DNA from 3 places in the Desulfofundulus sp. JL263-se genome. Region 3 is predicted to be linked to each of the others. Evidence: riboswitches for the same ligand, from Rfam matches in the RefSeq annotation. Region 3 holds a riboswitch; each other region holds the start of a gene.
The links. Region 3 has a riboswitch for cyclic di-GMP ahead of ACX4JR_RS13435 (hypothetical protein). Riboswitches for the same ligand answer to the same signal wherever they lie in the genome.
Positions count from the first base shown of each region.

Region 1: it holds a riboswitch for cyclic di-GMP, as region 3 does, so the genes downstream of both, ACX4JR_RS01165 (methyl-accepting chemotaxis protein) here and ACX4JR_RS13435 (hypothetical protein) in region 3, are expected to answer to the same signal.
Region 2: it holds a riboswitch for cyclic di-GMP, as region 3 does, so the genes downstream of both, flgB (flagellar basal body rod protein FlgB) here and ACX4JR_RS13435 (hypothetical protein) in region 3, are expected to answer to the same signal.

Region 1 is NZ_CM149993.1:211,125-221,021, reverse strand. Features, by position in the region: gene ACX4JR_RS01165 (methyl-accepting chemotaxis protein) at 1-1,538, opposite strand, end outside; cyclic di-GMP riboswitch class I at 1,695-1,779, opposite strand; gene ACX4JR_RS01160 (hypothetical protein) at 1,960-2,169, shown strand; gene ACX4JR_RS01155 (Hsp20/alpha crystallin family protein) at 2,191-2,625, shown strand; gene ACX4JR_RS01150 (hypothetical protein) at 2,647-3,075, shown strand; gene ACX4JR_RS01145 (hypothetical protein) at 3,213-3,377, shown strand; gene ACX4JR_RS01140 (hypothetical protein) at 4,049-5,098, opposite strand; gene ACX4JR_RS01135 (hypothetical protein) at 5,440-5,592, shown strand; gene phoU (phosphate signaling complex protein PhoU) at 5,582-6,097, shown strand; gene ACX4JR_RS01125 (hypothetical protein) at 6,238-6,456, opposite strand; gene ACX4JR_RS01120 (PstS family phosphate ABC transporter substrate-binding protein) at 6,646-6,924, shown strand; gene ACX4JR_RS01115 (response regulator) at 6,955-7,566, opposite strand; gene ACX4JR_RS01110 (N-acetyltransferase family protein) at 7,795-8,349, shown strand; gene ACX4JR_RS01105 (M20 family metallopeptidase) at 8,405-9,532, opposite strand; gene ACX4JR_RS01100 (response regulator) at 9,617-9,897, opposite strand, start outside.
Region 2 is NZ_CM149993.1:1,720,856-1,730,752, forward strand. Features, by position in the region: gene ACX4JR_RS08750 (flagellar hook-associated protein 2) at 1-496, shown strand, start outside; gene fliS (flagellar export chaperone FliS) at 514-891, shown strand; gene flgN (flagellar export chaperone FlgN) at 904-1,374, shown strand; gene ACX4JR_RS08765 (flagellar protein FlaG) at 1,402-1,761, shown strand; cyclic di-GMP riboswitch class I at 1,884-1,970, shown strand; gene flgB (flagellar basal body rod protein FlgB) at 2,136-2,540, shown strand; gene flgC (flagellar basal body rod protein FlgC) at 2,540-2,983, shown strand; gene fliE (flagellar hook-basal body complex protein FliE) at 3,019-3,312, shown strand; gene fliF (flagellar basal-body MS-ring/collar protein FliF) at 3,343-4,890, shown strand; gene fliG (flagellar motor switch protein FliG) at 4,901-5,911, shown strand; gene ACX4JR_RS08795 (FliH/SctL family protein) at 5,895-6,617, shown strand; gene fliI (flagellar protein export ATPase FliI) at 6,614-7,951, shown strand; gene ACX4JR_RS08805 (flagellar export protein FliJ) at 7,948-8,391, shown strand; gene ACX4JR_RS08810 (flagellar hook-length control protein FliK) at 9,176-9,766, shown strand; gene ACX4JR_RS08815 (flagellar hook capping FlgD N-terminal domain-containing protein) at 9,785-9,897, shown strand, end outside.
Region 3 is NZ_CM149993.1:2,595,667-2,605,563, forward strand. Features, by position in the region: gene ACX4JR_RS13385 (hypothetical protein) at 1-463, shown strand, start outside; gene ACX4JR_RS13390 (hypothetical protein) at 547-1,245, shown strand; gene ACX4JR_RS13395 (hypothetical protein) at 1,324-1,494, shown strand; gene ACX4JR_RS13400 (hypothetical protein) at 1,497-1,682, shown strand; gene ACX4JR_RS13405 (AAA family ATPase) at 1,672-2,952, shown strand; gene ACX4JR_RS13410 (vWA domain-containing protein) at 2,964-4,382, shown strand; gene ACX4JR_RS13415 (DUF6744 family protein) at 4,445-5,425, shown strand; partial or broken gene radC (RadC family protein) at 5,500-5,872, shown strand; gene ACX4JR_RS13425 (hypothetical protein) at 6,326-6,463, opposite strand; gene ACX4JR_RS13430 (hypothetical protein) at 6,479-8,116, opposite strand; gene ACX4JR_RS13435 (hypothetical protein) at 8,133-8,765, opposite strand; cyclic di-GMP riboswitch class I at 9,062-9,147, opposite strand; gene ACX4JR_RS13440 (hypothetical protein) at 9,713-9,897, shown strand, end outside.

The DNA of each region.
Region 1 (9,897 bases), 720 kb from region 3:
ATCTCATTCGCCGCCCCGGCCGATTGCTCCGCCAGCTTGCGAACTTCCTCGGCCACAACGGCGAATCCCCGGCCGTGTTCCCCGGCCCGGGCCGCCTCGATGGCGGCATTTAAAGCCAGGAGGTTCGTCTGGTCCGCTATGTCAGTGATGGTACTGATGATCTGCCCGATCTGGGTGGACTGTTCTCCCAGGTTTTTGACGGCAGCGGCAACGGTCTGTGCCGAGCGGGCGATAGAATTGATTTTTTCCACCGTTTCCTGCACGGCCCGGTTGCCCTCTTCCGCCACCTGGCGAACCTGCTCGGACTCCCCTGCCGCGGTTTCCGCATTTTCCGCTCCCTGACCGGAGGTGGCCGCAACCTCGCTGGTGGTACTGGCCACCTCTTCCACGGTGGCGCTCACCTCTTCACTGGTGGAAGCCAGTTCCTGGCCGTGGGAGGCCAGCTTCTCAGAGCTCTTCTTGACGCTGGTAATCATGGATTTCAGGTTTTCTACCATTTCCTGGAATGCTGCGGCCAGGTTCCCGATTTCATCCTTCCTGCCGCGTCCCGTATCGACCTTCTGAGTTAAATCACCCTGGGCCACAGCCCCGGCTATTTTGCTGAGAGAAACTATGGGCCTGGCAATGTAAGTGGCAATGATAACAGAAATGAGCAACATTATTATGACGGCACCCAGGGTAAACAGTACTGATATCCTTTTAATTTGGGCCAGGGGCGCCATAACGTCGGCGGTATTGGCCGTTTGGAATATGGACCAGTTGGCGATTTTTATGGGAGCATAGGCCGCTTCTTTACTTACCCCCTGGAAAATATACCGGCCGTACCCCTCTTCACCTGCCGCCGCCTTCTTTCCCAGCTCGTACAGGGAATCACTCTGTTCCCATATCTTTTTATTATTCACCCACTGTTTATCCGGGTGGGCAATTATGGTCATATCACTGTTAATTATAGTACCATAACCGTGGCCCCCTATGTTCATTCCCCTGACCAGATCCTGTAAATACTCCAGGGTAACCGTGACTGCCAACAAACCCACCGGTGACAAACTATCGTTATCTTGATAAATGGGAGCGGCTATGGCCACTACCATTTGTTTCGAGGACTTGCTTATAATAGGGTCGGAAACAACGATCTTGCCGGTTTGCATCACTTCCTGAAAATATTCCCGGTCAGATATGTCATAGATTGTATCCCCACCGGTAGTGGTATGGGCACTGCCGGTGCTGTCCGACACCACAAACATTTCATAATCAGAGTGGCGCCGGGCAATTTTTTCTAAAACCGGGTATTGTCTTTCCCAGTCCATGCTCTTTATGGCCGGTGTATTGGCCAGGGTGACCACTTCGTTTTCAATACCTTTCAACCAGTTAGTGACCACTTCGGCATTATGCCGGACCCCGTTGGAGGCGGCTTCAGTAATTTCAGCCTTTAAAATGGAGGCCGCCCGGTTATAGTTCAGCCAGGATAAGGATATTAAAATCAGTGCGGTAACCAATATTAAAATCAGTGACAATTTTGTCTTAATGCTGTTAAACATGATATCTACCCCTTTTTTTGAACAGTGTGAAAATTAAACTCCTCTCCCCCTGCATGAAATTCTACGCGACCAGTCCTTTAAAATACCCCCTCCTTCCCCGATACATAAGCATAAGGGCCATAGATACACTATGGCCCTTATGCTTAAACACAATATTTAAGCAGCCTGGCAGCCATAGCGTGAAAGCCTTAGGCCCATGACTTTGCGCCCCGGCCTTTCGGCCGGTTTGCCCGGTTTTTAAGTTTTAGTAAAAAAAACTATATTAGTAATAATACCATAATATTATAAAAATTATAAAGTTCTTTGTACAAAACTTCGATAAATATAATCATAAATCAACTAAGTAGAACGCCTTTCACCTTTTTCCTGCCGCCGCATACAATAAGTAGAAAATTCATTGCGGTGGAAGGAGGGTGGGTAATTGCCCAATAATATCAACCCCTTCACATTATTTTTAATTCTCATTCTGCTCACACTCAGTACTGACAGCCAGGCCGGTGCAAAGCTGCGATTTTTAAAAGATTTTTCAGAGCAAACCTATCGCACTCTGGCCGCCATGCGGGAAGGCATTGACGCCATGTATGACAGTTTCCAAAAGGCCCGGTCAATGTTTGCGAGCCCCTCCCGCTGATGGAGAGTGAGTTAATTGGATATGGATAAATTACTGCGCTGGCAGGAATTTGCCCAAAAAATGTACGGTAAAGATTTCTGGTCGGAGATATTTAACAATGAATTTTTGTCCGGTTTTTGGAAAATGCTCGCGACAGAATCAAATTTCCCGCGAGCCGATGTTTTTAAAAACCAAACAGAAATTATTGTCTTAATAGAAATACCGGGATTAAATAAAGATGACATAAAACTTACTGTTTTAGGAGACCGCCTGCGAATAAAGGGAGTTGTCCGGCCCCCCTATCCAAACCATACCAGTATAACTGCCGAGAGGTTTTACGGGCCCTTTGAGCGGACAATTCAGCTGCCGGAAATTGTAAGCGGGGAAGGGGTTTCGGCAAAATTCAACAACGGGCTGCTTGAAGTGCGCTTACGCCGCGATCCACGCGCTGCCGCGCAGAACATAAAAATAGAATAAAAAATAAATGTAGGGATAATTATGTCCTGTGGCACGATCAAAAAACTTAAAAGCTTACTGGGGCATTTAGCACAAAAAGTTTGCGGTGATCGCAGAAATATCGAGAAAAGGTTGCGCAGGCTGGAAGAAAAAGTACGGGATTTGGAACGAAAAAAGCCTGAATGCCCCCTGGTAATAGAACAGCTCTACGTGGAAAAAATTGAGGTTGATAAAGTAGAATTAAACAACAATATCGGCGCCATGGGAATAAAAGAATTGAGCGGGATGCTGAATATCGGGGCCAATTACGGCGGGAGAATCCCGCCGCAGGGCGTAAAGAAACAGGGAAACGATTCGCCGCCCCCCGGGTCCGGAGTTGAGAAGCGGCCCAAGCCGGGGAAAGAACTCAAATGTAATATAAGTTATAAAGAAAACAGAGAAAAATCCCGTAATGTGAACGGTGATTGCTAAAAATATCCGGGATATTTTGTTCCCGGATATTTTAATTTTTCAAAAAATTTTTTATTGCTTAATGTAACCTTTTCCTTCACAGCCGAATATTGTAAAACCAGTAATAAAAACTTAATATTTAAGGAGGTATTTTATCTATGGGTTACGGTTCCGGACCTGTAGGAAGACCCGGCAGCAAGCCTGCCAAAACCATGGGATTCCCCTTCTTCCCCTGGCTTTTTATTCTCCCCTGGCTGTTTCTTTTCCCCTGGTTCTTTTTCCCCATCTTAGGGGTTGAGCAGCAAGAAGCGGAAAAAGAATAATTATGTCTCATTCCGCGGAACGCCCCTTTTACGGGGCGTCTCACTTTTTATATCATATCGGGAGTAAAAAAAATAGAAACCCAAAACCTTATAAGGAATGGGTTTCTATCCTTATCCCATGGAAATGCTGGCTAATTTATAATTTTAGTGTTATTTACTGGCAACAGGGAAGCAGAAGGGAAGCATACCGAATACCAGCAGAATCAAGATCAAGAAAAGAATGAACGCCCCGTCAAAGTTGGGGAATGCCCCGCCATAACCCATATAAAAAACCTCCTTAACTTTTTAACTGTCTAATTGGAGCTATTTATCAACAACGGGAAAGCAGAAGGGAAGCATACCGAATACCAGTAAAATCAAGACCAGGAAGAGAATGAAGGCACCGTCAAAATAAGGGTACGGCATATTAAATAACCTCCTTAATATTTTAATTGTTTAATTAGCAGGCTACTTGCTGGCAACAGGATAGAAGAAGGGAAACATGCCGAACACCAGTAGAATCAGGATCAAGAAGAGAATGAACGCTCCGTCAAAATTCGGAAATGCTCCGCCAAATGCCATTTATATTCCTCCTTTCCTTGTTTTTGTCTTTTGACAGTACTAAAAATATGCACCCGTATTACAAAATGTTACTTGTCTTGAAAAATTTAAACAAAATTTTGGGAATTAATTTAGTTAAGGTCCTGCTTGTAAACCCGGTAAAGCTTGATAATTTCCCCCCCGAACACCGGCTTGATAATTCTTCTTTTTACAGCACTGTTGCTTTCAGCCACCTGGGACGCCTCCCCTCCGGTAAAGCCCAATTTTTTGCACCGTTTATAAAACTCCTTCAACACAAGCCAGTGAAGACCCCTGTGTTGAAATTGAGGCACTACCCCCCCGATAGCCAGCCTTATTTTCCCCCCGCTGCCATCCTTGCGTGGTTTTTTGTAAGGAATGGAAAAAAGCATGCCGGCCGGCTTCCCTTCTACCTCCATAATAATGAATAAATCGGGTGGGACGTAAGAAGACGCGTTCTTTAAAAATCCCCGGACATCATTGAAAGTCATTGGAATAAAACCCCACATCTTGGAGAAGGCTTTATTAAATATTTCTTGCAACAGTTTTGCTTCCCTGAAAAGTGCCCTGTAATTCACGGAACGGATAACAACACCCGGCGGCTTTTTAGCCCGCTCCAGCCTTTCGGGGAGGGATTCGGGGAGTTCCCAGTTAAAACATTCCAAATCGTGAATTTTGGTAAGCCCCGCTTCTTCTATTAAATTCTGGTAGTAAGGGGGATTATAAGGTATTTCCCTCTGGAGTTCGCGGTCAAAGCCTTTTATTAATAACCCCACCTGCTCGTTGGTATTCAGCGTGGCCGGGCCAATCATAACCTGCTTGCCGTTTTCCCTGAGCCATTCCGCCGCCGCCCCGAGGAGCGCTTTAGCCGCCGGTGGGCTGTCAATGCACTCAAAGCAGCCCCAAAATCCTTCCTCCGGTCTGGGATTCAAGCTGTCTATGGACGCGGTTACCCGCCCCACCGGCCGGTCCCCGTCCAGGGCAACAAAATTGGCAAAGCGCACGTGCTGCAGCACCGGGTTTGCCAGGGGCATAAAGCGCACCCTGGTGGCAGCGCTGCTTGCCGCGGGTGGGACGGCCCCTTCCCCGTAAACCAGGGAGGGTACTTCCAGAAACGCCTCCATGGCGGCACTGTTATTTACCCTCACGATTTTAAGTTCCATGTTATTCCTCCGGTTCATTCTTATTTTGTAAGCTTATGTTTGGTTGAAAACCACCCCTCTTCCATCTTTTGGCTCTATTTTGCATATTATTCAAAAACGTCATCCGGTGTTACATGCCGGGTTTTGTAATATATTGAATACCGTCCATGTAACGGCAAAGAAAAACCGGACCTTCGGGCCCGGATAAAAACAAGAACAAATCGAGGAGGGAATTTTTTTCGTTTATTGGCGCGCTAAAGGACGCCTTTTACATAAAATAAAAACCTTCTTTACAATCTTTACAATAAGTTTATGATGTCTCAAAAGAAATTTACTAAAGTAGGGGTGAGCGTTTTTTTATAATGGTCAGGGAATCCTTCCAAGAACAACTGAACCAGCTGCGGAACAACATTCTGCGGATGGGCAACCTGGTGGAAAGAGCCATAGACTTGGCCATGACGGCACTGAAAAAACATGATACGGAACCTGGCGGAAAAAGTGGTAATGGACGATGAAAAAATTGATAAGCTGGAACTGGAAATTGAAAAGCAATGCCTGCAGCTTCTTGCCCTGCAGCAGCCCATGGCCGGGGACCTCAGATTTATCAGCACGGCCCTTAAAATTGATACCGACCTGGAAAGAATGGGCGATTACGCCTGCAATATAGCCAAAATCGTATTAACCCTGAGCGATGAACCCCATATAAAGCCGCTGATCGATCTGCCCCGCATGGCGGAAATAGCGCGACAAATGATCAATGAAAACTTGACGGCCTATGTTAACAAAGACCGGGAACCGGCATTAAAGGCTGCCGAAAAGGACCACGAAATCGACCATCTTTACAATAACATATTCAGGGAACTGCTGGCACTAATGACGGATGACCCTAAAAACATACGGCAGTCCACATATTTGCTGCTGGCTGCCCGGCACCTGGAGCGCATAGGGGATCACGCCACCAATCTCAGCGAGTGGATAATATATATGATTACCGGAGAAATGCTCGAATTGAACGAGTAAGGCACTTCTTCTTCCCGGCTCCTGCCTGGTTGTCAAAACTCAGAATTAGCAGGATAAGAATCAAAAACAATGTAAAAGGATTGGCATCTATAGATGACTTCCCTTTATCCTCATTCCCTTTAATTTTTCGATTTATCAGGTCAAACTTTTCTTTTCCCATGAAAGGTCAAGGCCTCCTTGCGGCCTAAATTTTTAATGGTTTTATTTTCAAAATAATTCAAAATTTCCCTTGCAGCGGCAAAAAAAATTCGTATGAATAATTGAATTATTTCCGGGTCAATTTCTCTATTTTGATTATTATCAGCCGGATTATTATCTTTTGAATCAAGTTTATGATACGGGTATTTATATAAATGCATATTTATAGTACACCTCGCACAAAAGCCGGCTTAACCACCCTGCAACAGAAAATTAAACTATTCCCGCTCATTCTACAGCTGTATTTATACAATATTCATGATTTCTTCAAATTGTTACCAAACTCAATTTTTTGTATAACCTAAACCCCCTCAACAAACTTTTAAACTAGGACTGCCTCCAACGCCGCCATGGCCAGCTCGGTGGCTCAGGAGGAAAATGCCATCGGCTATGTGGGGCTCGCTTTCCTGGATGAGAAAGTGAAGGCCGTATCTGTAAGCAAGGAGGGGGGAAAGCCGGTAAAGCCCAGCGTGGAAGCGGCAAAATCAGGCAAATATCCCATCGTTCGCGATTTGAACATGTATACCATCGGTGAGCCCGGGGGCCTGGCCAGGGCGTTCCTGGATTTCGGCTTCAGCGACGAAGGGCAGGCCATTGTGGAAGAATTAGGCTACCTCCCCGTTAAATAATAGATTAAGCAGCGAGAGGCCGGTAGGGAATTATCCCCGCCGGCCTCTCGCTTTTTTCGGCAAAGTGAAGAAAAATTGGGAGCCCTGGCCGGGCTTGCTTTTCACGCCCACCGTGCCGCCGTGGAGATCCACCAGGTGTTTGGCGATGCTCAGCCCCAGGCCCGTACCGCCCTGTTCGCGGCTCCTGGTTTTATCCACCCGGTAAAACCTTTCAAAAACCCGGTCTATGTCTTCCGGGGGTATGCCGATTCCCGTATCGCGCACCCATACCACAACATCTTCTCCCTTTTCCGCCGCCTTCACCCGGGCCACCAGTTCCCGCGGGCTGAAGGGCTTGGTAATATAATCATCGGCCCCCAGTTCCAGGCCCAACACCGTATCTATCTCCTGGTCCCTGGCAGTAAGCATGATAACGGGCACCGTTATGCCTTCCTGGCGCAGGCGGCGGCAAATATCAAAGCCGTCCACCCGGGGCAGCATGATGTCAAGCACCACCAGGTCAGGCTTCTCATCCCGGATAATATTCAGCGCTTCTTCGCCGTCATAGGCCTTTAAGGTGGTAAACCCCTCTTTTTCCAGGTTAAATGTCACCAGCCGGACTATGGACTTTTCATCGTCAACCACCAGTATCTTTTGAGCCATATTTTAACCTCCGAAAAAGGTCTCTTACTATTAATTTTCGACCGCTTAAATTAAATTTCTGTATTTCTCCGGCCTGTGCCGGCGGATAAAAACCCGGCCATTTTCACGAACTTAAATCCCGGTTCATTCGCCGGTTTGTCAAAATGCCTGCCATGGGTTATTATAAAGATACAGGGGAGGAAAACATCCCCCGCTTTAATTAACAACTTTTAGGAGGTTTTAATTTTTATGCTCGCCAGTGCAAAAGATACCGGCGAATGCGACCGACGATGCAAATTTAAAATTTATAAGCTAAGTCAGCCGCAAAAACAGGTGAAAAAACTGGCCGGTATTTACAAAAGCGCCTACCGGGATTACCCGGAATATGCCTTTACGTTGGAAAACGATATTGTCAACTACCTGAAATCCCTTTGGGAAGAAAGCTTTCCAGACGTGCTGGTCGCCGATAGCGAGGGGGAACTGCTGGGGTTTATTGTGGTGGACACCTGCTGGACGATATGTAATGGAGAGCCCGCAGGTGAAGTACATGAATTTGCCATCGATTATAAATACCAGGGACTAAAGATCGGCTCCACTTTGTTTAAGGCAGGTATTGATTATTTGGAAAGCCGCGGCCTACAAAAAATAGGCCTCTGGGTGGGTAACCACAACAAGCCTGCCCTGGCCCTGTACACAAAATACGGCTTCAAAAAAGTGTACAGTAATAAAATGTGGACCAAGATGGAGCGGCAGGGCCAAAGAAACTATAAGGGGAATTGGAGGTTTTTAGCCGGAGTTGTGTAAAAAAACAGCGCCTCAGCTGATTTTAAAAATGCCACCTCAGCGCAGGTGGCATTTTTTAATTCTCTTTCAGCCAGCGGGCCCCGGTAATCAGGCAGGCAAATACCTCTGCCGCCTTGACCACCTCCGGTAATTCAATATACTCTTCCTCAGTATGGCTTACCGATAAATTCCCGGGCCCGAAAACCACCGGCCTCTTACCGGAACAAAACAGGTTTTCCCCGTCAGTCCAGCTGCGTATACCTCCCAGGCAGGGCTCTTCACCCAGTGCTTCCCTGAAACATGCTCTCATTAAAGATACTACAGGCTCATCCTTACCGATCTCATAGGAACCGGAGACATCCACCCACTTACTCTCCACCCCCCCGTATTCATTTAACAGGTTGTCAACAGCGTTTTGCACCTCCTCCGGCTCCTGGCCGGGCAAAACCCGAAAATCAAGGATCAGCTCGCACTGCCCGGGTACCGCCATTTCCGTACTGCCGCCCTTTATCATTTGCAGGTTATATCCCCCTTCCCCGATAAGGGGGTGCTGGCGATTTAAAGCGGGTAACCTTTTAAGCCGGTCCAGAAGTTCAATTGCCCTGAAGACGGCGTTTTCCCCGCACTCATACTCCCCGCCGTGGGCTGACCGGCCGTAAACCCGCAGGTGTACTGTCACCGAACCGGACTGGGCGATACATACCTTTAAATCCGTAGGCTCTATTACCACCGCGGCACTCCCGCCCAGCCGGGCCAATTCCTCCGAGCCGCGGCCTTCCTGCTCCTCATCTACGGTAAAGGCAAAAGTTACGGGCGGAATATCCTTCGTGCCCAAATCTCCTTTCTTGAAAAGCTTATGCATTGCCGCCAGCAGGGCGGCAATGCCCCCCTTCGCATCCGCTGCTCCCCGGCCGTAATACCGCTCCCCCACGATCTCACAGCGGCACCCAATACCGTTTATTACTTCCGGAACGGTATCTGTATGGGCCGTGATTATCAAACCGGGCTCGGGCAAGGGATTGACCAGTAAATTATGACCCGCCCCCGCCACCGGCTGGTGCCTGGTATGCAAGCCCATGGCCCGGCACCTTTTTTCCAGGTAGGCAAGCACTTCCCTTTCGTCGCCACTGACACTGCTAATTTCCAGCAGCCGCTGCAGTTCCTTTCCTGCAACAAAGGCCAACCTGTCCCTCTCAAAAGACATCCGCCCACCCCCCTTTTTCCATTCCTCTGATTCTGTATTTTACACGGCATATTTCGCCCCGTACAGGTCCGCGGAAAATCCCTTTCAATGTTTTAAATAATATAAATTCTTAGGCCGGCCCCTCCTGCCGCAACTGCCGTAAAATATTTCCACGCCGGCACTGCCGGCCTCCACCAGGTACTGCAAATACCTGTGCACCGTGGGATAGGCGAGGTTTACCTCCCGGCAGATGTCCTCTATGGCCAGGGCATCATTCCTTTTCTCCAGGCAATTGACTATTATTTTCAAAGTGGCGCTGTTGATCCCCTTTTCCGGGAAGAGCTCCCTCCGTTCCCCGGCCATTTCCCTTTGCAATTGCCTTATCT
Region 2 (9,897 bases), 870 kb from region 3:
TTTATACAGCATATTTTCTAAAATGCGCTTTACCATGTCGGCAGTGGTTCCAACCAGCAACCCTGACTACGACCGCCTGGCCGACATAGGCATCACCACCACGGCGGATTATACGTCCGGCAAGCTGGTGGTAGATGAAGAAAAGCTGCGCGACGCCATTGAAAAAGACCCCCAGGCTGTAATGGAACTGTTCACCCACGATTCTGAAGACTACAGCGAAATGGGCATTGCCAGGAGGCTTTATGAAGATGTAAACAATGCCATGCAAAGGATTTCCGAAAAGGCCGGCAGTGACAACAACTACAGCCTGGTGGACAACAGCTTCATCGGCAAGGAAATCGAACGCATACAAGAAGAGATAGAGCGCAGGGAAGAACGCCTGGAACAGCTGGAAGACCGCTATTGGCGGCAGTTTATCGCCATGGAAAAGGCCATTCAGCAGATGAACCAGCAGAGCCTGTGGCTGGCCCAGCAGCTGGGCCTGGGCATGGGCTAGAAAGGAGTATAAAATTAATGAACGCCAACCCTTACCAGCAATACCGGGAAAACGCCATCAAGAGCGCATCGCCGGGAGAATTGACCCTTGCCCTTTATAACGGAATCGTAAAGTTTATCAGGCAGGGAATGATGGCCATTGACGATAAAAACATTGAAGGGGCCAGTAATGCCATCATAAGGGCACAGGATATCATTTCTTACCTTATGGATACATTAAACCGCGACTATGAAATTGCCAATAATCTTATGAGCCTTTATGATTATATGAAACGCCGGCTGGTGGAAGCAAATATCAAAAAGGATAAAGTCATCCTGGAGGAAGTGCTGGGAATGGTAGAAGAATTGCGGGACGCCTGGGGACAGGCCGTAAAACAGACTGGTGGAAGAAAATAAGGGATAAATGCGATGGCGGACAGGGATAATATATTGCAAAATTTATTTGAGTTAATGGAAGAAAAAAAGGCGCTGGCCCTGCAAATTTTGGATTTAACCCGCAAGCAGGCTGAAGCGCTTAAAACAAGGGACACCACAGGCGAAAAATTTATACAATACCTGCAGGATTTGCTGGATGAGAGACAAAAATACATTGACATGATAGACCAAATCGACCGGAAAATACCTTTTTTAAAAGAAAAGCTCGACAAGACGGGCGGCAGGCGGGAACTCTATGCCGTCATGGAGGATATGATAAGCGATATCACGGAAATTTTGGAAGAAGCGCGTAAGATTAATGATGACAACCGGGCCAGGTTTAAAGAGTTCATGTCCCGGCTGCTCGACCGCATGAAATCTTTACAGGCCGGGAAACTTTCAGTCAAAACATATACAAAATCACCCCGGCAGGTACAGGGATTTTTTGTGGATAAGAAAAAATAAGTTGAGCATTTTAAAGAAGGTGAAAGAGTGAAAATCCAGGGCACAGCCCCCTCCGGTGTTACTCAATTTCGGAAATCTCCCGATAGTCCTCAATTAAGACAGAATTTCCGGAAAAAAATAGAAGCATTTAATAATCCGGAAACCAGTCAAAGGGAAAAACCTTCCGAGCAGCAGCTACAACAAGCAATAGAGCAGTTAAATAAAACCATGATGACCTATAATACGGAACTCCGGTTTAAGCTGCACAAAGAAAGCGGCGAAATGCAGATTTCGGTAATAAATTCAGAAACCAAAGAGGTAATCCGGAAAATCCCCCCGGACAAGATATTACAGATTGTGGCCCATATCAAGGAAATGCTGGGAATAATTGTGGATGAGCTGATTTAGCCTGAGAAACGCCCGCAATTAAAGCGGGTTTTTGTTTTTTTAGGTCAAATTGATAACATTTAATAAATTATCAATTGACTTTTCCTGGGCAGTAAACTATATAATATTCTATGGTATACAACGACATATTTAGGCAAAATTACCGAAAGGTAATGGCGCAAAGCTAGAGGGTCTAAGGGCTCTTGAGCCTATGACAGCCAGCTGCCCTGCAAAAGCAGGTTACACAAAATCCTCTGGCCTTTTCCGGAGGATTTTTTAATATAATAAATATCTTGCAGGATGTTCAAACATTTTGTTGAAGTAAAGAAAAATAATGCCTTTATCACCAGTAGTAAACCATTTAAGTTAAAAGTTATTTCCAAAGGTGATTGGTCATGTTTTTCAATAACAACAAAATTAACCTGGCTTTAATTAAACAACTGGATGCGGCAAATTTACGCCAAAAGGTAATTGCAGATAACATAGCCAACATAAATACCCCCAATTTTAAAAAATCAAAGGTAAGGTTTGAGGGAGAATTAAAAAAAGCCTTAAGCAAAAAACAGCCGCGACTCTTAACCAGCCACCCCCGGCACATTTCCAACATACCAACTCTGTCCCAACTGGAGCCTCAAGTGGTTAAAATGGAAAATACCACCATGAGGGCAAATGGTAATAACGTGGATCTGGACGAAGAAATGATTAACCTGGCCAGAAATACCCTTGTTTACCGTACCGCAGCGCAAATTTTCAATATGCGCAAGTCTATAATAAGTGAAGTAATCCGGGGAGGGAGGTAATAATTTTGCTCGATGCCTTTGACATCAGCGGTTCCGGAATGACGGCAAACCGGTTGTGGCTGGATACAATAGCCAACAATATTGCCAATATGAACAGCACCGGACGCCCCGAAGACAGGAAAAATCCCCCTTACAGGCGGCAAGTCCCGGTGTTTTCCCAGGTTTTAAAAAGGGAATTAAAGCACAGCCCGGCCGGTACCGGTTACCGGCCGGGAGGGGTTACAGTAATTAAAATTCTCGAAGATCAAAATGAGCCCAGGCTGGTGTATAACCCCTCTCACCCGCACGCCAACCAGGCGGGTTACGTGGCCTACCCCAATATTAATATAACCAATGAAATAGCCAATATGATGGCTGCCACCAGGGCATATGAAGCTAACGTCACCGCTTTGCAGGCAGCCAAAGACGTGGCGCTGGCGGCACTGGAGATAAGCCGGGGCTAAAATAACTTACCCTACCCGGGAAAGGAGAGTAAAGGTTGAATATAAATGCGATTCTTCCGCAACCTGTAACGCTAGCGGAAAAACAATCCGCTGCCTCTTCCAAGAAGAAAGAATCTTTTGCCCAGATGCTCAACCAGTCGCTGCAAAACCTGAACAAGTCCCAAAAAGAAGCGGAAGGGGCAATCAAACAATTCCTTACTGGAGATATTCAAGACCTGCACCGGGTTATTATTACCCTGGAAGAAGCAAAGCTGAGCATGCAACTTGCCGTTCAGGTGCGCAATAAATTGCTGGAAGCATACCAGGAAATGATGCGCATGCAGATATAATATACCCGCCAAACATCTAGGAGTGGTCCAATGAATCCCAATAACCTGCTTGCCAGGTTGCGGGAATGGTGGCAAGCTCAGGATACCAAGCGCAAAATTGCATTCGTTGTCGCCGGCGCGGCAATTCTTATTACATTGACCTTTCTCGGCCAAATTTTGCTGCGTCCCGCTTACGCACCTCTTTTTACCCAACTGGACCCGGCAGAAGCAGGCTCCATAGTGGAGGAACTGGAATCAATGAATGTTCCCTACCGCCTTACCAACGGCGGTAAAACCATAGAAGTTCCGGAAAACCAGGTCTATCAAACCCGTATCAAACTTGCCAGTTCCGGCGCCCTGCCGGGAGGGGACAAGGGATTTGAACTGTTTGACGAGCAAAAATTCGGCATAACCGAATTTGAACAACATGTAGGGTACCAGCGGGCATTACAGGAAGAACTCCGGCGCACCATTGTTCAGCTGGACGAGGTGGAACAGGCACGGGTACACCTGGTACTTCCCGAAAGAAGCCTTTTTGCGGAAGAAGAAACCAAACCTTCGGCATCCATAGTCCTCAGGCTGAAGAGCGCCGCCCGCCTGCAGCCGGAGCAGGTACAGGGGATAATAAACCTGGTTACGGGTGCGGTGGAAGGTTTGCAGCCGGAAAATGTACATATTATAGATACAAAAGGCAACATATTAAACGATAATTTAGCGCGTGAAAATGAGGGAATAACCACCCGGCAATCGGCCACCTGGCAGCAGTTAAAAAGGGATTTTGAAAAACAATTGGAAACCCGTATCCAGCAGATGTTGTCCCGCATCTTCGGGCCGGGGGCCGCGGTGGCCATGGTCACGGCGGAGCTGGATTTCGACCAAAAGAAATCCACCAGTACCATCTACGGGCCCGGGCAGGTAATAAGCCGGCAAACGGTAACGGAAGAGGGCACCAGCAGCGGCGCCCGCGGGTTCGGCGGTACCGACGGTGAATTTAGTACTTTTCCCGGAATAACAGAAGATAACCGGGAAAATTTAAACCGGGAAGAGCAAATTACCAATTACCAGACGGACGTTTACCAGGAAACTTTGATCAAAAGTCCGGGAGAGGTAAAGCGCCTTTCCGTGGCCGTGGTGGTGGATCAGAAGGTACTGGAGGACGCCGACGGAACCCCCCCCAGCACCGGCCAGCTTAACCAAATTCAGAGGCTTATCGCCTCCGCAGTTGGCTATGACCCCACCAGGGGAGATCAGATCACCGTTTCCAGTATGCCCTTTGATACCAGCTTGCAGGAAGTATTCCAGGAAAAAACACCGGCAGCACAAAAATGGGCTGTTCCCCGGCTTAACCCGTGGCTGGCCGGGGGTATCGCCGCGGGCACATTGTTGCTCCTGTTAATATTATTCCTGCTGGTGCGCAGGCTAAGGAAGCGCAAGATTCGCCCCCCTGAAGCAGCGGAAGAAGCCCCTCCTCCACCACCTCCGCCGGAACCCGAACCCATTATTCCTCCCAAGCCTGATCAGAGACAGAAAATAAGGGATCTGGCCAGGGAAAAGCCGGAGGAAGTGGCAGAAATACTTAAACTATGGCTCAAAGAGTAGGTGATTACTTGTGTGTGCCGCTCCCCAGCTCACCGGGCTGCAAAAAACAGCAATCCTGCTTATCGCCCTCGGTTCGGATATCTCTGCAAAAATTCTTAAACAGAACTTTCATGACGAGGATATTGAAAAGATCAGCCAGCAAATTTCCATGATGGACCGTGTTCCCAAAGAAGTGCAGAGAGCCGTTATTGATGAATTTGTCCAGCTTGTCCAGGCCCGGGAATACGTGGCCACCGGCGGGCTGAAATATGCCAGGGAGATGCTGGAAAAGGCCCTGGGAAAGGACAAGGCCACGCGAATTCTGGAAAAGGTTGCACTAACCATCAAAAAGAGGCCTTTCAGCAATTTACGTAAAACCGATCCCAAGCACTTGATCAATTTCATAAAGGATGAACACCCGCAGACCATCGCCCTTATTCTGACCTACCTGCACCCGGAGCAGGCGGCCATGGTACTTTCATCCCTCCCACCGGAAACTCAAGGCGACATAGCCAGGCGCATAGCCCTGCTGGACAGGGTATCGCCGGAAATAATCAAAAACGTAGAGGAAGTACTGGAACGAAAACTGTCGGTGGTTTCCTACCACGATGAGACCGCAGGGGGCTTGAAACCCCTGGTTGAAATATTGAACAGGGTGGACCGGTCAACGGAAAAAACTATACTGGAAGAATTGGAAGTTAAGGACCCCGACCTGGCTGAAAATGTCCGCAATAATCTTTTCGTATTCGAAGATATTGTAAAATTACCCGACACTTCCATCCAGAGGGTGCTCAGGGAAGTGGATTCCAAGGATCTGGCCAGGGCCTTAAAGGGCTCCAACGAGGAAGTGGCGGAGTTAATTTACAAAAATATGTCCAAGAGGGCCGCGGATATGTTGCGTGATGAGATTAAATACATGGGCCCGGTAAGGCTCCGGGACGTGGAAGAGTCCCAGCAGCGCATCGTCCAGATAATCCGTCAACTGGATGAAAGCGGGGAAATTATTATCGCCCGGGGTGGGGAAGATGCCATTCTCACCTAAAATTATAAGGAGCATCCCTCCAAACGGGGAAAGTAAACATCAAGTGACCCTGCAGCTGCGCCATGATTTCCCCGAGCCGCGGGAACCTCAAGAAAAAGTGGATCACTCCGAAATCGGCCGGCAAATTATTGCCGGGGCCAGAGCCGAAGCAGAGCAGATTCTGGCGCGGGCCCAAAGGGAAGCCGAAGAAAAGGCCAAGCAGCTGGCGGAAAAAGCCAGGGAAGAAGGCTACAAGCAAGGATACCAGGAAGGAATAGAACAAGCCCGGGCCGAAGCCGAAGAAATCCGCAGCCGGGCCCGGCAGGTTTTAAAACAAGCCGAAGAACAAAGGAACAAAACCCTCGGATCCCTGGAAAGGGAAATTATAGGCCTGAGCGTGGACATCGCCGAAAAAATTTTAGCCCGGCAGCTCTCCTTAGACCCCGAGACGGTACTGGCCATAGCCCGGGAAGCCCTGCAGCTGGTTAAAGACAGAGAATATATAACCATCTTTTTTAACCCCGCCGACCGGGAAACCTTTGAAAAAAACACTGAAGAATTAAAAAGGTTATTGCCTGCCCACGCTTCCCTGAACTTATTAAGTGATGATTCAATTACCCCGGGAGGCTGCATTGTAGAATCAGAACACGGAAAGGTAGAGGCCACCCTGGAGGCCCGCTGGGAAGCCATACTGGAAAGCCTGGGAGTGGAACGAAAAAACGAATGACAGGCAGCATAGACCTTACCCCCTGGCGGGAGAAGGTAAAAAACAGCCGGGTCCTCCGAACTGTAGGCAGGGTAACCCGGGTGATAGGCCTCACTGTTGAAGTGCGGGGCATAAGTGCCCGGGTGGGCGAAGTTTGCAATATAGTGGTTCCCGGACGCCGGCATCCTGTACAGGCAGAAGTTGTGGGCTTTAAGGAAAACAAAACCATTATGATGCCCCTGGACAACCTGCAAGGTATTTATCCCGACTGCCCGGTCATTCCCACAGGAAATTCCCTTAAAGTACAGGTGGGAGACCACCTTTTGGGACAAATCCTGGACGGGCTGGGAAGTCCCATTTCCGGGGCCGACAAGACGGAGGTTTTCCCCGGGACTCCTTTCCCGGTGGATAATTCACCGCCCAACCCCCTGGAACGGAAGCCCATTACCGGGATCTTCTCCACCGGCATCCGGGCCATTGATGCCCTCCTTACCTGCGGCAGGGGACAGAGGGTGGGCATTTTTGCCGGAAGCGGGGTGGGTAAAAGTACCTTGTTGGGCATGATTTCCCGCTACGGCGAGGCAGATGTTAACGTCATCGGCCTGATAGGGGAAAGGGGCCGGGAGGTCCTGGATTTCATTGAAAACGACCTGGGGGAGTCCGGCCTGGCCAAATCCGTCGTAGTGTCCGCCACCTCTGACCAGCCCGCGCTGGTACGCCTTAAGGGGGCCTTTGTGGCCACCGCCATAGCGGAATACTTCCGCGACCGGGGCAAAAATGTATTGCTGCTCATGGATTCCATCACCCGCTTTGCCATGGCCCAGCGGGAAGTGGGACTGGCCGTGGGAGAACCGCCTGCCACCAAGGGCTATACCCCTTCGGTATTTGCCCTGCTGCCGCGCCTGCTTGAACGCTCGGGCACTTCCTCCAGGGGAACCATCACCGCCTTTTACACCGTACTGGTGGACGGGGACGACATGAGCGAGCCAGTAGCCGACGCGGTCCGGGGAATACTGGACGGACACATAATACTTTCCCGGGAACTGGCGTCCCAGAATCATTACCCCGCCATAGATGTATTAAACAGTGTAAGCCGTCTTATGCCCGACATTACACCGGAAGAGCACCGTCTCCAGGCAGGTAAAATAAGGGAACTGCTGGCCAATTACAAACAAGCGGAAGACCTCATAAATATAGGTGCCTATGTATCCGGCTCAAACCCCAAGGTAGATGAAGCCATAAAATACCGCGATGCAATTATGGAATTTTTAAAGCAAGACCTCAACGAAAGTTCCGATTATGACGATACCTTGCAACGCTTGTTTAATCTCGTTCCGAAAGGAGACAGTAAATGACAGGGTTTAACTTCCGCCTGGAACCGGTTCTCAAACAGCGCGAGAAAAGGGAACAGGAAGCAGCGCAGGCCCGGGCGAGGGCACATAAGGAATATCTCAACCAGCTGGAAAAACTGGAAATAATCCGGCAAAACCTGGAGGAAGCAATGGAAACCAGTACTATCACGGACTCCTTTGACGCGGTAAATGCCTTTATATATCGTGAATATTTAAAAGCAAAAGCCGCGCAGCAGGAGCAAAAAGTCAGCAAAGCTTCCCAAAATCTTGAAAAGTACCGCCGAGAAGCCGTTGAGGCCCACAAGCAAAAACTTATTTTGGAGAAACTAAAACAAAATGAGTATGCCAAATACATGCAAAAACTAAATAAGATAGAACAAAAAATAAATGATGAACTGGCAACTCAGTTAAGTATACGCCACCGGGATAAAACATTATGGTAATCAAAGGAGGTGACTGGGAATAAACACTCCACCCGTAACCCAATTACCAAAAAGCGAACAGCCAGAACAAAAGCCTGGCGGTAAAACCGCCGGAGATAAAAATTTTGCCGTACTTCTGGAACTATTGGGACAAGCTAAAAGAAAAATTTTTCAGCAAAAGAGTAATAGCCCGGCAGGAGATGATGTAACAGTTATTTCTCTTATTAGCGGCATGTTAAGTTCCCGGGAATCTCCCGTAATAGAACAATTAGTTGATATCTTTACAAACCCAGAAGAAACAGATTTCAAGCAACTGGCCCAGAATCCCGGGCTGAAGCCAAAAAACGCATACCAGCTCTTATTAAATTATTCGAACCAAACCGAAAAAACTTGGGGGTTACCACAGGTAAATCTAGAAAACATTTTGCGGGCTGCAAACACCAAGGGAGAACAAACTTTCATACAAGCAAGCAATATCCCGCCCGGCCAAACCTGGACCGGCAAGCCTGCCCAAAATTCCAAAGCAATGCCTTCAACCCCCGGTAACCAACAATCAGCTTGGCAGCCAATCACAAAATTATTAGACCAGGGCCCCAGTTATAAACCGGTCTCACCTGGCCTTGAAATACAGGTCGCAAGTCTTAAAAATGAGCAAAATGCTACACAGCCAGCTGGCAATTTAATCAATTACAGCTACCCAGCCAGGCCTGAAAGTTTCAAGCATTTTCAACAACGACAAGTAACCGTTAATCTATTTACTCAAATGCAGGGGTATAAATTACCGGCTCAAAATAATGAAAAATCGTTGCAAACGCAAACCACAGCCAGGGAAATTAAAAGCGGGCAAGATAACCTTTTATATCAACAAAATCAACAACTACCAGCCAAAACTATTACCCCAACCATACAGCTCGAAGGAAATCCAAACACTAGCATGCCGCAACCGGCACAGTTAGCCGCCCGCATAGCCCCGGTCATTCAACAAGCTGTATCCAATAACCAGGGAACCACTTCCCTGCGGATAAAACTCAAGCCCGAACACCTGGGAGAGATTACCATACGCCTGGTATATAACCAGGGCAACCTGCAAGCCCACTTCATTGCCGCCAGTGCCCATACTAAGGAATTACTGGATCAATCTATGGGACAACTAAAGGAAAACCTGGCCCAGTTAAATATTAACCTCAATGATATATCAACTTCATCGGATAACGGCGGCAGCAACAGCTGGGCCCAAAATGGCCAATTTGGACAAGGCCAATTCCGGCAAGGTCAATTTAATGCCATAAATAATAAAGAACCATCGATCTCAATACCGGATGAACCGGTTATAGAAGAAACGCTGACGGGGCCAATAAGCATTGCAGGAACAATAAACATAAATCACCTGGTTTAACCAGGGGAGGTCAAAAATATGCAGGTAACTCCAAGTTCTGACCTTATCTATACTGAAAACCGGCAAGCAACACAGCCCAAGCAAGAACTGGATAAGGACGCTTTCTTAAAAATACTGGTCAACCAGCTGCA
Region 3 (9,897 bases):
GCAGGACCCTCAAAAATCAGAATTGATTCCGGTAGAACCGCCAGAGTGGTTTACTTATTCCCTTCTGGGAAATAACCGGTCATCGGTCACAGAAACAGCAGACGAGACAATTCATGAGGAAAAGATGTCCTTCTATACTGATAACAGTCAAGTTCCTACCAAACAAGTACTGTTACAGCACGTAAACCGGAATGCGTGGTACTGGAAATTACCTCCGGTATCCGCCAAAGAATTAGGCCTCAGCTTAGTAAACATCAACTGGTCAGGAAAGCCGCTAAAGGTAGAAAGCCTAGTCGCAGTTATAAAGGTTAGGTATAAAGGGCGGCAATATAAAATCCCGGTTTTCCTGGGCCCCAATAGAGAACTGAAGGTAAAGGTGCGGTCACGTAAAGTGGCCGCTTTTTTATGCCGCTACACCAGCTTGAAGCATGCAGAGTTACGCTTATCTAAGGTAAACCGTTAGAAGATGGTATTAAGGGCGGCCCCAGTATAACGAGGCCGCCCTTAAATAGGATTTAAATAAAATAAAGAAAGGATGGGATAATCGTGACTGACAAATTTAACCCAACCCAGCATTTACGCACAATAATAAGGAGGCGGAAAGTAAAAGATCCAAGTACGGGCAAGGATAAATGGGTAACCGAAGAGCACCAGTACCTGGACGTGAAATGGCGGATTGTCTGGTTCCGGCAGGTATATCCCGAAGGCTTTATTGAAACCCGGGAAATAGCTGTAACTGATCATTTGGCCCGGATAGAGGCTATCGTATATGACAGCGACCCTTCTAGCGGAGGTAAACGCCTCGCGCAAGCAAGACGCCAGGTACTGGCCTCCGCTTTTCAGGATTATACGGAAAAAGCTGAAACTCAGGCTATAGGTCGGGCATTGGCCCTTGCAGGATTTGGAACCCAGTTCTGTGATGAACTGGATGAGGGGGATTCTTTTAGTGACAGTCCTGTTGAGACTACTGGTAATCATCACCCTTTTAACGGAAAATCCCAGCAGCAAGGTGAAAACAACACACCTGCAGCTGAACATATTTATGAAGCCGCTGCCAGTAAAGGTTTATCCCGGCAAGATACTAACCTGCTGTTGTATTTTAAGTATCATAAAAATAACCCGGCTGAGCTTAACCATGAAGAGATTACGGAATTTATCCAAGGCATTAAAAACACTTCAGCGGAGCGCCTACAGGCCTTTGTTAAGAAGCTGCGCGACAGTATGAAACAGGACCACGTTGCTTAAGAACTAAACACCGCCCTGCCCGGTGTTGGCTAAATGCCACCGGGCAGGGCTTTATTAATTCCAAGGGGGTGATTTTGCTTGGCTTGGAAACAAAACAAAGCCACTGTTTTAACCCATGAGCACTGGAGAACATTAGTTGATTTCAGCCTTAGAACCATCCTGGCCGTTGCGTTGAGTACCATTCAGCTAATCAGCAAGGGCACCTTTAAATTGGTAGATATTATTACTTTAACTTGCAGAAGGAAATAAATATGTACTGGACTTATTGCCGTCAATGCGGTAAATGGAGTGTTTCCGCCTCTCCCCTTTCTAAACTCCGCAACACCAATTGCCCCTACTGCGGTCATCCTTTAACCGAAGATGATGAATACGGGCCCAGTGCGAACCCGCCATCAGTAAAAGAGAAAGGGAGTGATGAGATCAGTGATGAGAGTTGATAATTTGGCCACCCCCAACAGGGGTGGCCAATCTAGTTTTGCCGTAGTCCCAGAAGATAACCATATATCCACCGCTGCCTTTAATACAGTAAAAAAGCTCAGGAAGATAAAGCAAGAATTAAATGCCTTTTTTGTGGAACGGGAAACGGTTATTAAAGACCTTATCCGGGCCCTGTGCATAGGTGAACACCTATTTCTTGCCGGACCTCCGGGTAGTGGAAAAAGTATGCTGGCCCGGGCCTGCTGCAGTCATATCGAAGGCGGGCGTTTCTTTGAATGGTTATTGAACAGAACCACAGACCCCTCCGCCCTGCTGGGCCCCTATTCAATTAAGGCCATGGAGCAGGATAGATTTATCCGTAAGTCAACTAACATGCTACCGGACGCCCATGTGGTATTCCTCGATGAAATCGGGAAGGCCAATGAGCCGGTGCTTAATATTCTGCTTTCTATACTAAATGAACGTATCTTCCATAATGATGGCAAACCAGTGCCGGTTCCCCTACGAACCTTAGTAGCGGCCTCAAATGAGATGCTTGACGATGACAGTCTCTCAGCCCTATATGACCGCCTGCTTTTCCGACATCAAGTGAATAGGATTAAGGACCCTTCAAACCGGGTGAAGATGCTGCAAATGACCGTTTCCCAGCGGGCAAACCCGGTAAAACAGCATCCTAAAACCACGGTTACCATTTCGGAACTGGAGATGCTTTCCTCTTATATAAACACAGTAGCCATACCGGACATGGTTTATCGTACCTTTGAAAAGCTGCTGCGGGAATTAGAAATTAACCACGGTATAACTATTTCCGACCGCCGGGCCGTTGCTTCTATGAAAGTATTACAGGCAGAGGCAGCATTAAATAACAGAGACCGGGTGGCATTATCGGATTTCCGGGCCATCACCCATGTATTATGGCAGCGGCTGGAAGAACTGGATGTGATCGAAGAAGAAATCGGTAAGCTAGTAAATCCCTACGAATTGGAACTTAAGAAATTAAAGGAACGCATAGCCGAAATCCACCAGTCAGTGAAAGATATTGAAGACCGCACAGAAAAGACTAACAAGGCCATAGAAGCCAAAGTGCATTATGAAGAAATTATGAATAAGCTAACGCAACTGGCCAAGCAGGCCCGGGAAGCCGGATTTGATAACTCTGAGATTTTATATGTCCGTTCCCGGGTTCACCGGTTAAACCAAAAGATGTTACGTGAATGTTTGGGGATTGGAGACCCCGGAGAAGATGACGAGCTACAAGCGCCGTTTTAGGAGGTAATAATATGGCTGAGGCTCAGAATATTCCCAATTTATTTGGTTTATCCCAGAAACCCGGATATAAAACCCAGGTCATTAAGCAGGAGATGTATGATGCCGACCTTTACCAAGACATGCTGGATTTTTCACCAAATCTGAGAGAAATAGTGGTCAGGGGTAAAAACTCTCTGGCCACTTTTGATAACCTTGCCCAAGACATATACCTTGCCCTTTTTAAGCTGAACCCGGAATTAAATCCCGATGAGGTTATCAAGCCGGAATACCTGCCGAACAAACGGATACTGGTTGCCATGATGGAAAACGAGGACTTCAAGCGCCTGCATTCCATGACCCGGTTGGATAGCGTAGGGACGGGCCTGGGGACCCAAGTTCTGGTTGAAAAGATATTGGGAAAGTTAGAGCAGCTAAATAATAATCAAGGCGGCAACCACCCTACTTGTGATGATGAACAGCAAGATACTGGTACCTGCAACATTAACCCTGAAGTGGCTAAGAAAATGCCAAATGTCAGCCAGGGCGAGCTTTATGATGTATGCAAGTCAGCCCGTAAAGAAGTTGAAGAAACTATAAAAATGGGCAAAACTTGGTGTATCGAGCCAGGTAATCCTAACGCCCGTATCAGTTATCAAAGTAAGAAAAAAGCTCTGGAAAGACTACGCAGCAGCCCCAAGCTAAAGCACCTTACTGACCTGGTAGGAAGGCTGCGGCAGGTGGCAATTAAGTGTATGAAAAAAGGTGTTGATGGCTCTAGTATTAAAGAAGTATCAGTGGGGAATGACCTGGAAAAGGTATTTCCCTCAGAAATGATGCTTTTAGCCAATAATGTAACCCGGAAAGACTTCTACCGTCGTTATCACCAGCGGGAATTAATTCAATACCGGTGTGACGGTACCTCTCCCATGGGCCACGGGCCGATGGTGGTATGCTGTGATGTTTCTGGGTCCATGCGAGGAAAACCAGAGGAATGGTCCAAAGCTATGGTGGTGGCATTGGCCGAGGTTGCCCAGCGGGAGAAACGGGATTTTGCCTGTATCTTATTTAACAGCCAGTTGGTGGGCACCTGGATTATTCCGCGCGGAACATGGGACCCAAGCTCGTTAATTGACGTGGCCGAAACGTTCCCAGGTGGCGGAACTTCCTTTACTTTTCCACTTGAGAAAAGCCTGGAACTTATTAACACCAGCCGATTTAAGCATGCTGACGTAGTATTTATAACAGACGGGAAATGTAGGGTTCCGGGAGAATTGTTGGTTCAAATTAACCGGGTAAAAGCACAAAAGGAGTTTATTATTATTACCGTGCTAATAGACACCGACGGCAAGGATATTGAATCTGTCCAGGAATTTTCGGATGAGGTAATACTAATCTCCAACCTGGCGGATTTAAACGATGATGTCGCTGAAAGGTTAATTTCTACCTTATAAGCTACTACGGGACGGGCCTGGTTAAAGGGGCCCGTCCCTAACATTTTACGGAGGTGAATGTCATGTCTATTATTGCTGTCAGTTCTAACAAGAACATTCAATTAAATCCCGACTGCCTGCTAGGCTACCTGGAATTTCACTCTATCCCTGAACTACGGATACACAAGGCCGACCTGACCAAGCTATGGCATAAACACGGCTTACCAAAGGAATTTCTACCTAATGAGATCAGAGCTTGTGATGCTTTCCGTCGGGCCACGGCATCAGCACAAAAAACCGTAATCGTTAACTGGCAGGGCAGGCAGTACACCGCAAGGCTCATGGTGAGAGAAGTTAAAAGTGATATAAAAGAAATAGTTCGGCTGTTAGTCCGGGAGGTCGTGGATACGAGGAATGAAGTTTTGGAATATGCTACTGTTGGTAAGATGGTCTTTAATCGAGAAAAGGAATCCATGGGGATACAATGTAAGAATGGCTTTTTAACCGACTTGGACTACCAAAAGATACTGGAACAAACTGTTACCACCTTTAACGAATACGTAAACTACCATACCCGGGACACCATTCGTAATATCGTCAACAAGGTTATTCGCTCCACAAACCCGGTGAGAATCATTCCCCGCTCCCAGGGAAAATTCATCCCCAAAAGGGCTCACGGTACACTCCTTGGGTTACAGGGGTTGCTGCAAGACCTAAAACCCTATTCCACTACCCAGGAATGCTGTATGGACCTCATACCTATTGTAGATACCGCAGAACAGCGACAACTGGTTGCCCGGCGCGTAAATTCGGAACTTGGTGCTGAACTGGATGAAATGGTAGCCGAACTCGCTGAACAGTTAAGTTCAACTAACAAGAACATTAACATTGAAGCCGTACAGCGCATGGCCAACCGGGCCCAGGACATACAGCGGCGGGCCTTGGAATATGAGAAGTTATTAAATGTCAGGCTTTCTGTATTACGTAGCCAACTTGCTGAATTTATTAAAAGGACTAAGGCTTCTAATGTGCTCGAATCCAAAGAAAATATCAGTATTTGTTAAGCCATTAGGGCGCCGTTAATAACAGCGGCGCCCTTTAACTTTACGCCTTTACTATAAATACAGAAGTAAAGTATGTACGGTCCCCACAAGATATACTTACAACTTATTACTGAATGAGATGAGGTTTCTGGATAGGGAGCATTTCCGGGTTATATTGTTAAATACCAAAAACCGGATATTTAAAATTGAAACGATATCGATAGGCACGCTAAATTCATCAGCCGTCCATCCCAGAGAGCTTTTTAAGTCTGCGATTAAAAACAGCGCTGCCGCAGTAATTCTAGTGCATAATCATCCCAGCGGGGACCCTACTCCAAGTAGTCAGGATATTATTGATGTAACCCGGCGGTCAGCTGAGGCCGGTGAAATCCTAGGTATTGAATGCTGGATCGTGTTATAATCGGCGATGGCGTCTTCACTAGCCTTAAGGAAAAAGGATTGCTATAAAAGCTAATATCACATGTTATAAAAAAGGCTTCCATTTATCTGTTAACCGTCTTCTGTTTTCAAGCACCGTATAAACTTCTATTACCAACTATAGGTTAAACTGAATACCGGCATACCTCTTAAGTTCGGCTACGGTTTCATCATGGGACATGGCCTTGCGGCAAGGGCGGTCACTAGTTATGTTGTCGTAGGAGTCGGCATGGTTAAATAGACACTCCAAAGAAATTTCTTTCTTCTTTTAGCCCTAAGGATAACCTTCACTGTTCTACCATTTGTGGTACTTTAGGAGATCCCATCTGCGATAAGCACCAGATTTAGTGTGAAATTGTATTTACACTCGCATACCTCCGGCAAAAGGATAACCCACCTTTTTTATAAGCCCTTCTTCCTGTATGTAATATTAGTAGAAAATGCTTAAATGTTAGAGTACCAGCCGTGGGTAAAACCCCTCTCTTACAAAGCACTCCACAAAGCTTTTACCATAAAATACACCAGGATAAGCACCAAAATCGGCCAGGCGTATGACAGTAGGAGAATGCCCAGCACCACAATCAGACCCACTGCTAGTATTTTCGCCAGTAACTCCAGCATAGGAGATCAACTCCGTTACTTTATAAGATAATAAATCACCGTGGCAAGACCTGCTGCACCCGTAACCCAGATAAGTTTTTGGATTACAGAAGCTATTACCTCTTTTCTTACCTGTCGGTAAAAGTCTCCCGGCAGCTGTTTTAGTTCTCGATTACGGACCACAGCCTTAAAAGCCTCAGCCCTGGAGCGGTTAATCAGAGTATGTATAGATTTGATTTCAGGCCAGAAACGCCCATTCTCTTTAAGGTAGGTAGCAAGGACCCAGATAAGGGTTAAAAAACCGTCCGAAAGCTGCTCACCTGGAAATTCCTCCCTGCCCTCCTTTAGCTCGTTGTACTTGGTAGCAGTGAAGTTCAGCAGGGACTTATACAGCGAATCAGCCTCTACTGTCTTTACGGACGGGGTACCTGCGTAAGCTATAATTCTCGCTGCAATATCTTCCAGAGTTAGAGAACATATGCTCTTAAGGTCACTGCACTCAAGAGCATGGCTCAAGTCAGAGAAAATATAGAGGTATTTATCTACCGCTTTTTTACGCTTGCCGCTGTTCCAATCCTTTTCGGCTGACTTAACCAGTACAGCAGCATAATAAATTGCTGTAAAGTATCCTATACTCCTGCCGTTTATTTTTACCCGAGCAACTGGATGAAAATTAGTTACATATTCATACAATTCAGATATAGCAGTTGACGCCTTTTCTAACTCATTATTACTAAGCATTTTCGAAATGTTATTTGATATATAGTCAAACCATTTTTGGACTTGATTCTGTGCTTTCGGCACAAGATTTATATAAAACCGCTTACTTTCCAGGTCTACACCTTTGAACTCCAACCCAAGGGCCGGGAGGTCTTCTGTGAGCTTCTCCGCTAGCCCGCCGAAAAAGGTCAATAAAGTAAGCTTGTAGGCTTCTTCATAGAAGTTAAGAAATTGTTTTAGCTGTTTTATGAATTCTTTCTCTCTATTATCTATATTATTTACTGCATTAACCAGTTTTCTATCATGACCAAATGCTTCGTTAATAATCCCCCTGGCTATTCGCCCTCCAACAAAGGGAATGGGAATAGCAATGGCCCCAAGGATAGAACCTGCCACGGTTGCTACTTTTTTTACATCCTTTTGTGCAGATATTTCCCGGGTAGTCTCAACAAATTGATGCATACTTATTGTTAATTCCCTCAGCTTACTTGCAAGCTCTTTGGAATGTATAGCCATCGAAGACCGCAGGAGTCCCGCCAGTTTATCCGAAAAGCAGTACCGCTGAGCTAATCTTTTGTCCGGGAGGTTTTTAGCTAGACTATCAAGGAGTACCTTATATTCATTTAGTAGGTGTGTAAAGTCAAATAACTGCTCTATTTCCTCGGCAAGCTCTTTTGGGTTTGCCACACGGAAATATGTCTCCATGAGCTCTTTAAAGGAAAGAGTGCAATCTTCACGTTTAGCCTCTCGCTCTAACTTAACAAGCTTTGAAAGCCTTGATTCTATCGGTGCTATCGCTTTTTTTACATCTGCACTGGCCTTTGCAGGGATATATTTTGCAAGGTAATTAAAAATATTGGAAGGCAGTTTTTGTTTCAAGTGATTTTCCAGGTCGCGGTACTGCGATTTTGGCTGGCGAAAGTAAGTTTCAAGTTGTGCATAGCTTACTTTCATATTAACCCCCCAACATTTAGAACAAGTCGAAAATATCGAGGCCGCTGCTGACACCATCTATGGCATCAAGACCTTCAAGAATGTCGTGCACCTCAGAGAAATCTAAACTTGTACTCATATTTTCTACGTGGCCCAGAGGGCTAAAATCCCTTATGAAATCCACTTCTGGGTATTCGATATCGGCATGGTTTGAACTTTCGGACACGACGGTTTCGCCCCCCATCCCATTGGATGCCGAAGAAAAGACGAGGTGACCGTCTTGGAACACTGAATGCCCGCCCATGGCATTTGGCATGGATGTAAGCTCTATCCCACCATCTGCACTTTCAAAAGTTTCTCCTCCAAAAACATTAGGACGTGAACTGCCAATTTTATGTCCCAAAACGCTGCTTCCCTCATAAAAATCAAATCCACCGAAATGATTACGCTGAAGAGAACCGGCAATTATACTTCCTTGGCTACCAAGCGCGTCGATTATGTCATAACTGCCATCAAGGTTTTCCTGCACGATGAATGACTTGTCACCAAAGATATCGCCAACCCAGTAGTCGCCAAGTGTATCTCCGACCATTGGTAAGGACATTAACCCAGAAGTCATATTTAAGCCTGTCATTTTACCGAATATAAAACTATACAGGGCTGCAGACATTTTTTTCTCACCTTCCTAATTTATTTATGAGTTGCTCTTTTGAGGCATATGTAACCTATTACTCTATTTGATGGGAGCCGCAAAGCAAAGCGATGGCTTCTGCGCTGGCCCCTATAAACATGGGTGCAGGGCTCCATATCAAGGGTAGCTGCTCGATCTTTTTTAGAAAGAACAAACTTTCTGTCATTTATAGGAAAGGAGCCTGTTGGGTTAGGTATTTTATTTTAGTAATCACTAAAAGCAGAAAAAACGACCATGCTGCTTATGGCCGCTTTTGATTAAAAATCAAGCATTCTTTAAGCAGCTTGGCAGCCATAGCTTTCAAAGCCTTAGGCCCATAGCTTTGCGTCCCGGTCTTTCGACCGGTTTGCCCGGTTTTTAAAAATAAAGCTAACAAGAATATACAATAAGATGGCGAAAGTAAACTTGATATATTTAGCAGTGTAAAGGTACTAGGTGTCATAATGCCAAATATTGTTGAAATGTGTTGGCATATACTGCTTAATAAGGTAAGTTATTCTAATAATTCAATATTTCTATACATTATATAAATTTCCTGCAAAGAATTAGAACTTTTTTGCCATTTTATAAAGCTTTAAATCCTATAATTACAGAGTATTTTTCATTTCGCGGAATAAGCGAAACCAAATCTGCTGGAAATATAGATACACAAGCTTGAGAGGGATAATGGTATGGATACAGTTACCCCGGAGCGGTTAACGGAATTTGAACAATACTTAATTAGCACCGACAAAAAGACCAGCAGGTGAGTCTATTTTCTCTCTGGTATGAAAATCAATGGGAGAAGTCTTCTCCCCTTCCTGCCTTACACCCGTTGAGTTTAGCAAGTATAAACGCTTGCTTAATGAGTAATAAGAAACCAGCCACTTATAATAAAGCAATGGTAGCCCTTAGTATTTTGTAAATGGGCTATTAAAAGGAGGATATTGCCAGCATGGCCTAGAAGGAGAGCGAAATGGTTATCAAAGAAGGAACAGCTGCAGCTATTGCGGGCTATCTCAAAGAAGTATGATATTTTCAGGGATGCTGCGGTAATCATGCTTATACTCCAAGGAAGGCTGCGGGTGTCCGAAGGTGTTTACCTTAAGAAGGAAGATGTTATTTTGTCCTA